One region of the Idiomarina sp. D18 genome, then DNA from elsewhere that is predicted to be linked to it. Evidence: predicted binding sites of a transcription regulator. Region 1 holds the regulator's gene; each other region holds the start of a gene.
What was found. The regulator sigma-54, encoded in region 1, starts transcription at its own class of promoters, with help from an activator protein. The targets are predictions, from matches to a motif close to GTTGGCACGNNNNTNGNNT.
Positions count from the first base shown of each region.

Region 2: a site for sigma-54 is predicted at 1,192-1,210, ahead of AC3AP5_RS00530 (P-II family nitrogen regulator). Genes of this name have one in related genera too.
Region 3: a site for sigma-54 is predicted at 921-939, ahead of flhA (flagellar biosynthesis protein FlhA). Genes of this name have one in related genera too.
Region 4: a site for sigma-54 is predicted at 1,326-1,344, ahead of AC3AP5_RS09780 (DUF2726 domain-containing protein). Genes of this name have one in related genera too.

Region 1 is NZ_CM173240.1:2,125,756-2,127,961, forward strand. Features, by position in the region: gene lptB (LPS export ABC transporter ATP-binding protein) at 1-263, shown strand, start outside; gene AC3AP5_RS10270 (RNA polymerase factor sigma-54) at 293-1,744, shown strand; gene hpf (ribosome hibernation promoting factor) at 1,773-2,060, shown strand; gene ptsN (PTS IIA-like nitrogen regulatory protein PtsN) at 2,064-2,206, shown strand, end outside.
Region 2 is NZ_CM173240.1:118,752-120,957, reverse strand. Features, by position in the region: gene AC3AP5_RS00535 (cysteine synthase A) at 1-1,010, opposite strand, end outside; gene AC3AP5_RS00530 (P-II family nitrogen regulator) at 1,243-1,581, shown strand; gene AC3AP5_RS00525 (ammonium transporter family protein) at 1,598-2,206, shown strand, end outside.
Region 3 is NZ_CM173240.1:1,819,617-1,821,822, reverse strand. Features, by position in the region: gene AC3AP5_RS08845 (PulJ/GspJ family protein) at 1-408, opposite strand, end outside; gene AC3AP5_RS08840 (hypothetical protein) at 399-818, opposite strand; gene flhA (flagellar biosynthesis protein FlhA) at 984-2,206, shown strand, end outside.
Region 4 is NZ_CM173240.1:2,025,562-2,027,767, reverse strand. Features, by position in the region: gene AC3AP5_RS09785 (cobalamin biosynthesis protein) at 1-669, opposite strand, end outside; gene AC3AP5_RS09780 (DUF2726 domain-containing protein) at 694-1,278, opposite strand; gene folE2 (GTP cyclohydrolase FolE2) at 1,402-2,206, opposite strand, start outside.

The DNA of each region.
Region 1 (2,206 bases):
ATCCGACGTTCATATTGCTTGATGAGCCGTTTGCAGGTGTTGACCCCATTTCAGTCTTGGATATCAAAAAAATTATCGAACACCTCAAGCACCGTGGCATAGGCGTGTTGATTACCGACCATAACGTGCGCGAAACGTTGTCAGTATGCGAGCATGCTTATATCGTTAGTCACGGGGAACTGATTGCCAGCGGTGATGCAAATAGCGTATTGTCAAACCAACAGGTTAAAGATGTCTACCTCGGTGAGCAGTTCACCTTGTAACGGAGCACAAGTGAGGCCGGGATAATCAGATGAAACAAAGTTTGCAACTAAAAATGGGTCAACAATTGACGATGACCCCACAATTACAACAAGCCATTCGGTTGTTGCAACTCTCATCGCTCGATCTACAAGCTGAGATTCAAGAAGCCTTAGATAGTAACCCCTTACTTGAGGTAGAGAACGAGGCCGACGACGCGCCTCAAGAGTCTTCTCAACAAGCTAAAAATGACGATAGCCAAAAAGAAACGTCTGATGCGCTGAACGAGCAATCTCTGCCTGACGATTTACCATTAGACAGCACTTGGGACGATACCTATACCTCAACCACGCCCTCCAGCAGCTTAAGCTCTAGCCAGTCATTTGATGGTGAACATGATGTTTACCAAGGCGAAACCAACGACTCCCTGCATGACCATCTGTTATGGCAAATGCAGCTATCTCACTTTACCGACGAGGATGCGGCTATCGCCACCGCGATTATTGAGTCTATCGATGAGCGCGGTTATCTCACGACCGATGTTACAGAGCTCGTTGAGGCCATTGCACTCCCCGAGGTTGACGTCGAAGAAGTCGCTATGGTGCTAAAGCGAATTCAGCGCTTTGACCCGGTCGGCGTTGGGGCGCGCACGATCCAAGAATGTTTGAGTATTCAATTACAACAACTAAATGATGAAACACCCCATAAAAATCTGGCATTGACCCTGATTAACGATTACATGGAACTTATGGGTGCAAGGGATTACAAAGGTCTGCAACGCAAGCTAAGAATAGATGAGGCCGAACTAAAAAGTACATTACGGTTGATTCAAACCTTGAATCCTTATCCCGGAGATGTAATCGACCAAAAGCCAACTGAATACGTTATCCCTGATATCTCCGTGGTTAAAAAGAATGGTCGTTGGGTGGTCGAATTAAATCCAGATAGCGTACCTAAATTAAGAGTGAACGAAGAATATGCAGCACTGAGTCGGCAGGCAAAATCAAGTGCAGACTCTCAGTATATAAAGCAGCACACACAGGAAGCACGCTGGTTTATAAAAAGCTTAGAGAGTCGAAACGACACGCTACTTAAAGTTGCACATTGTATCGTTCAACGCCAACAAGGCTTTTTTGAGCATGGTGAGGAGGCAATGAAGCCGATGGTTCTGAATGATGTCGCAGAAGCCGTAGATATGCACGAAAGTACGATTTCGCGCGTTACAACTCAGAAATACCTTCATTGTCCCCGCGGCATCTTTGAACTCAAGTACTTCTTTTCCAGTCATGTGAGTACCGAAACAGGAGGTGAGTGTTCAAGTACCGCTATAAGAGCGCTAATCAAAAAATTGGTTGCCGCGGAGAACCGCGCAAAACCATTAAGCGACAACAAAATTGCTGAACTCATCGCAGATCAGGGAATCCAAGTAGCTAGGAGAACGATCGCGAAATATCGCGAATCGCTCAATATTCCCTCTTCAAGCCAGCGGAAGAGTCTGCTTTAATATTGTTCAACCGTAGAAGGAAGACGTTATGCAAATCAACCTAACAGGTCATCACATTGATATTACCGACGCGTTGCGTGAATACGTGGATACAAAATTTGCCAAACTAGAGCGCCACTTTGACCACATAAACAACGTTCACGTCATCCTAAATGTTGAAAAAACGATTCAAAAAGCGGAAGCTACGCTTCACGTCAATGGCGGAGAGATTTTCGCCGATGCAGAACACGAAGATATGTACGCGGCAATCGATGGGCTTATTAACAAGCTCGATCGCCAAGTGATTAAACACAAAGAAAAGTTGAAAAAACACTAAATCATGCAATTGTCCGATCTTTTGAGCCCCGACTGCACCAAATGTGCAGTCGAGGGTGCAAGCAAAAAGCGTTTGTTAGAAACTATCAGCGCCATCGCAGCTCCTAAACTTGTGGGAATTACTAAACATGACATTTTTGAGAGTCT
Region 2 (2,206 bases), 760 kb from region 1:
TGCTGATAGCGCTCGGTTAATTGTTCAATCGGCTCAGGTTCAATAGTTAAACCCTTTTGCTTGAGATAATCATCGTTGTAGAGTTTACTGGCTGAGCGCTCGCCCAGATCGCAAGCAAACGTCACAATGTTACGTCCTCGTTGACCATTCAACGCCGCTGCATAAGCAGCAGCCAGGTTAAGTGCTGAGCTACTCCCTAAGACGATTCCATCTTGCTCACGCACATACCGTGAGATACTAATGAGATCTTGATCGGGTAAGTTAACAGCATGGTCGATACGCGCTTCTTTAAAGTTATCCACCAAGCGCATGATGCCAATGCCTTCAGTCATTGAACTACCGTTCGAAACATACTCGCCGGTTCGCAAAAACTCAAAAATCCCAGAGCCGTCCGGATCAGCAAGCCAGACATCAATATTCGGGTTTTTCTCCTTGAAATAACGACTGTTACCACCGATGGTGCCGCCCGTACCCGCAACGGAAACAAAGGTATCAATGTTACCATTCAGTTGTTGCCAGATTTCTGGCCCAGTGTGCAAATAGTGGGCACGCGCATTACTGGTATTTTCAAACTGATTAGCCCACCAACAGTCATCACGCTCTTCCGCGATACGACGTGCCGTATGATAAAAATGATTAGGGTTTTTAAAGGGGACTGGATCAACCGTCTTAAGCTGGCCGCCGTGTAACGCAATCATGCGCTCTTTTTCTGGCGATTGATCATTGGGCATAACCGCAAGCATTTTAAGACCAAATGATTTGGCAACTAATGCCAGCCCAATACCGGTATTGCCTGCAGTCCCCTCGACCACTGTCATACCCGGCTTCAATTCACCACGTTCCATAGCGTCTTCTATCAGCTGCTTTGCAGCACGATCCTTAATTGAGCCGCCAGGGTTTTGAAACTCACACTTTAAATAAATATTACTGCCACTGCGCTCTGAAAGTGAGTGCACTCGTAACAAATCCGTCTGCCCTACTAAATCACTGGTGCGATTACCTACCAACATTTGTACAGTCCTCTACTTCGCTGTTGCATGATACAAGTATCCCTGTTGCGTAACTTCGGTTCAACTCAATTTGCTTTTGTTTAACTGCACCCTCGAAGTGCAACTGCACCATAACCATGCTTTCTTAACGAGCACTCTTCCCAAAGATATTCATAACTCTTTGTTTTAATTTGATTTAATTACTGGCACGAATCCTGTATTAACAATTTATCTACATTAACGGAGATCTGTTATGAAAATGATTACCGCTTTAATAAAGCCATTCAAATTAGACGATGTGCGACAAGCACTCGCGGATATCGGCTGTACCGGCATGACGATCGCGGAAGTACGAGGGTTTGGTCGTCAAAAAGGTCATACCGAACTCTATCGTGGTGCTGAATACCGTGTCGATTTTCTACCCAAAATTCGTCTAGAGCTTGCTGTCAGTGATGACCAACTAGAGCGGGCTGTTGAGGTTATCTCTGAAGCCGCCCACACCGGCAACATCGGCGATGGCAAGATTTTCGTGACGCATCTCGAACACTGTGTACGCATTCGTACCGGTGAAGTCGACCAAGAAGCCCTGTAGCTAGGAGGAATACGTGATGAATGCAGCTTCACTCGCAAGTACAGAGTACGCATTAAATACACTATATATTTTGTTGTCAGGCGCATTAGTCATGTGGATGGCAGCCGGCTTCGCAATGCTAGAAGCGGGTTTAGTGCGCAGCAAAAACACCACCGAGATACTCACTAAAAATATTGTCCTTTTTGCGCTCGCCTGTATCGCCTACCTGATAATTGGCTACACTCTCATGTATGGCGCTGGTGGTACCGACAACTTCGCCGACAATGCTGACTTTTTCTTTCAAAGTGTGTTTGTCGCTACAGCTATGTCGATTGTTTCTGGTGCAGTCGCTGAACGTATGAAATTACTGGCGTTCTTTATTTTTGCCGTCGTTCTGTCAGCCTTTATTTATCCTTTTCAAGGTAGCTGGAGCTGGGGAGGCGGATTTCTGGCTGAAGCAGGCTTTGTCGACTTTGCGGGCTCGGGTATTGTTCACATGGCAGGTGCATCAGCAGCGCTTGCGGGTGTTCTATTATTAGGCGCTCGACGAGGTAAATATAAGGACGGCAAGCCGACCGCTATTCCCGGCGCTAACATGCCGTTAGCGGCGTTAGGTACATTAATTCTCTGGTTTGGGTGGTTCGGT
Region 3 (2,206 bases), 310 kb from region 1:
AATCTCAAATTGCGTGAGGGGTACGCTCTGTGCCACAGAGAGTCCCTGCCAACCACGCCCATCACAATTAACTGCATTACCGTGATACTGCAAAACACCGTCGTTAAGCCGATAACCCACCTGATCTTCGGCTGCGGTTAAGATGATATAGCACGACTGACCGTTGGAACCCGAGTGTAAAGTAATCGACTGGCTGCCGAGTATATCGCGGCCCAATTGCAACGCCAGACTGTGTATTTCAAGTGGCGTATGGGCTTGCTTTAGCGCCGATGTTACCGTCGTCAACTGCCAAAGGATAACTTGCACCGATGAGCTAGCGAGCAGCGCCATTAGCAGGCAAGCCACCATTAACTCTATCAGCGCCATGCCACGACGATAGCGAGCTGCAGCACATCGGGCTAAACACATGTCGCAACCCCCGGAAGTTCGGCAGTGCCGGCATTGCAATAGCGTACGCGACCTAAGGCACTAATCACCCAGCGTAAATGAAGCTCACCTTTGTGCATATTCAAACGACCGGCGCGGGCGTATCCTTGCGGCGCATAAAAAGTCAACGGCCGCGTCTCGTCATCATAATTACTCGAAAACTGCCACCCTCGTGTATCTAACGCATGCTTAATGAATGTCAGGGGCACTTTAATATGACGTTTTTGCGCTTGTGCGCGCGCTTGGTACGCTTGCAACAAGTTGAGTCCGCGCAACGCCAGCGCTCGTGCCTCAAGTTGTGAGGTGGTATTTTGCATCGCGGGCACGCCTGCGCCCATTAATACTAAACTCAACAAAGAGCAGACAGACCATTCGAGCAAGCTACTCGGCATCACTTCGTTCCTCTTACATCACACCTCGCACAAAGCTAAATCTAAACACCCGAAATACCTAGCCGAGTCATCCGATACGAGCGTAAGCGATAAGCTGATTGTGTTGGCATAAAACTTGTATCTGTTCGGCAGAGAATCATTTTTTTGACGCGCAGGAAACGAAGTATGGCAAGTGGTGCTGCAAAACTGAACAATTTAAAAGGGTTAGCACAGGCAAACTCACACTTAATTAAAGGGTTCGGTACCCCGCTCGCCGTCATGGCAATATTGGCGATGGTGGTACTACCGATTCCGCCGTTCTTACTCGACGTGTTGTTTTCGTTTTCTATCACGCTCTCACTCGTAGTGATGTTGGTCGCCGTTTATACCCAACGCCCGCTCGATTTTGCCGCGTTTCCTACGGTGCTACTCATCGCCACGGTCTTGCGCCTGTCACTGAACGTGGCCTCCACCCGTGTGGTGTTGCTGAATGGTCACGAAGGCCCCGGTGCCGCCGGTAGTGTTATTGAGGCGTTCGGTAGTGTGGTTATCGGTGGCAACTATACTGTCGGTTTGGTGGTGTTTGCGATTTTGGTTATTATCAATTTTATCGTTATCACTAAAGGCGCCGGGCGTATCTCAGAGGTGACAGCGCGTTTTACTTTGGATGCGATGCCCGGCAAGCAAATGGCGATTGATGCTGACCTCAATGCCGGATTAATCAATCAAGAGGAAGCCAAAGCGCGCCGAAGTGATGTTACCCGTGAAGCCGACTTCTATGGCTCCATGGATGGTGCCAGTAAATTTGTTAAGGGCGATGCCATTGCCGGTATCTTAATATTGCTCATCAACGTGGTGGGTGGTTTCTTAATTGGCATGATCCAGCACAACCTGTCGTTTGGTCAGGCGATTGAGGTTTACACCTTGCTCACCATCGGTGATGGTTTGGTAGCACAGATCCCCGCACTTTTACTCTCTGTGGCTACAGCAATCATTATCACGCGCGAGAACGACACCAAAGATATGGGTGATGCGGTGGTGTTCCAGCTCATCAACAACCCTAAAGTGTTGGTCATCTCAAGTGCGGTGCTCTTTGCGATGGGTGTTATTCCAGGTATGCCGCACTTTGCCTTTTTATCCATGTCGGCTGTATTGGCCGGCGCGGCTTATTACAAAATGCGTCATGCCGAGAGCCAAGAAACTGAACAGGTTGAGCAACAGCAGCAAGAGCAACAACAGCAGCTGGCGCAAAAGGAACTCAGTTGGGACGACGTGCGTCACGTGGATACGCTCGGTTTAGAAGTCGGATATCGCTTAATTCCGTTGGTCGATCGAAGTCAGGGTGGCGAACTATTATCGCGCATCAAAGGAGTCCGTAAAAAGCAGTCGCAAGAATTTGGCTTCCTTGT
Region 4 (2,206 bases), 100 kb from region 1:
CGGTCGTAAAAGTAAGGCCGGTACGACTAAAACCAGTGATTCAATTGTCTGATAGAGCACTTGAGCGGCGCGACCAAAGTGCTGGTAGCGTGGGGCGGGCACAGGCCATAAATGATGGCATTCGATAATTAGGCGTATCGCGAGTGCGGCGATAGGTCCCGATACGTACCAAGCAAGTAAAGGCGCGAGTACATTAACAACGAGAATCCGCAAACGAACCTCAAAAATTGCCTTGGCGAGGCCTATTTGACTGAGCTGTTCGCAGTCAAAGGGGACGAATCGACTCACGATAGCTCGAGCGGCACGTTTTTGCCCTTTATTCAGCGCCATAGCGGCGAGTTTTGTCTGATTTAATGTACGTTTGTATTTAATTGCAAACCAAAGCCAGACAACACCGGTTAGCTCATGCAATTCGGCACTCATTTGAATGATGCTCACGGGAAGCAAACATATTAGTAGCAAAAGCCCAAGCAACAAGGCTCCAGCGACAGTTTGCTGGGTGTTGCCGTGGGCTTGGTGACATACCTTATCTGTCAGAAACTTGGCAAACAAGCGGAAGATCGTCAGGGGATGCCAATGTTCTGGCAACGAAAAAAAGCGCTCAATAATGAGCGCTAATGTGGCCAGTACGATAGGGTGATAAACCCAAGAGAGCAAGTGTGCATCCATACACGAAGTCTTACAAATGTCGGCTTAAGCTGCAATAGGTGATTCATGGCCGTGCTTGCCATGGTGTTCGCCCGTTGCTGGACGTTGTTGATCACCTGGGATAGCCGCTTTAATATGCTCCGCCTGCTGAATTTTAGCGTGTATATACTGCTTTAACTCTGCCACGCGATAACCCGGTTGGGCTTTAAAGCGGAGAAATGGCAGGCCCGCAGCACCGAGCGCATTCTTCAAAAATAGATTACGTTTTTGCTGGTTCAGCTGTGGCGATGCAGGCTCGAGCTCGATCACGGCTTTGATTTCCATTGTCTCAATATCACACAATACGTAATCGAGGATTCGTTGACTTGCCTTGGTCTGCGCATCCTTTTGAGCAGCGCGAGAAAGACCGCTTTTGACGGAAACAAGATCACTCAAGCGAACTTTGGTAAAAATCCTAAAGTCGTCACTGACGGCTTTATCAAGTAATGTCAAAAATTGTGCTTCTTGTGCTGAGCAAAAAGTGACATCCTTCATCTTGTAAGGATAGGGGACATAGCTTTCTGACATGCGACTCGCAACAACAGCTACAGCAATTAATACAACAACGAACAGTAATAGAATAATTTCCATCGTGACACCTCAACAAAAGTTTGACGGATGATTTGCTGAGATATTTACTGCAACTAGTGTGCCAAAAGTAAAAAAGCTTGGCGGTTGCCAAGCTTTTTAATCGCGCATTCGATGATTTTAGCCTTATGAGCTATAACCACCTTTCACACCTTTAGTGGTCACACTCACTGCGTCATGCGCATGTAATGATTCATAATGATTAACGCGTACCCAGAAGTCTTCAAAGATAGGCATTTGAACAAGACGGTGCTGTAATCTGCGTGATGCATCTTCGCAGAACATCAAGTTCTGCCCATTTAGACGCGCAAACTCTTGCTCATCTTCACGCTTAACCGCTGCTTGAACGGGTGTCTTAAGCGCGTCTTCAATCGCATCGATCAGTGCAACAATCGGGAATTCTTCTACGCTATCGCTCAGCGCTACTTTGACTTGCGCTGTGGAGCGCTGACTGTGTGGCGTTGCAACGATGCCTTCGGTAGTCCCAAGCCATTGATGGATAGTCGCCTTATCAATATGCTCTTGCTCGGCAAACTTTGCATCGAATGCTTCTTGGATAAGTTGACGAGCCAATGCGGCAGAGCATGGGCATGTTGACGAATAGGGCACATCAACCGCCAACTCAAGATTCAGGTGACCTTCATCATAGCGACCTGTTAAACTGACCGGATAGGCTTTCCATCCTTTTTTGCGGCTAATCAGTGATTCACGACGAAGGTGATAATCAAAATCAAACTTGATGAAGGCGCGATCACTGATGTCTTGATGGCTTTCAATAAAGTCACGTAACAATTGCTTCAAAGAAGCGTGACTTAACTCACCTTCGGTTGATAGTTGATCCAAAAGAAGATAAAGGCGAGACATGTGAATGCCTTTAGCTTTTGGGTCTTTTAAATTAACAAAAGCTTCAACGTGAGCTGCAACAGGACGC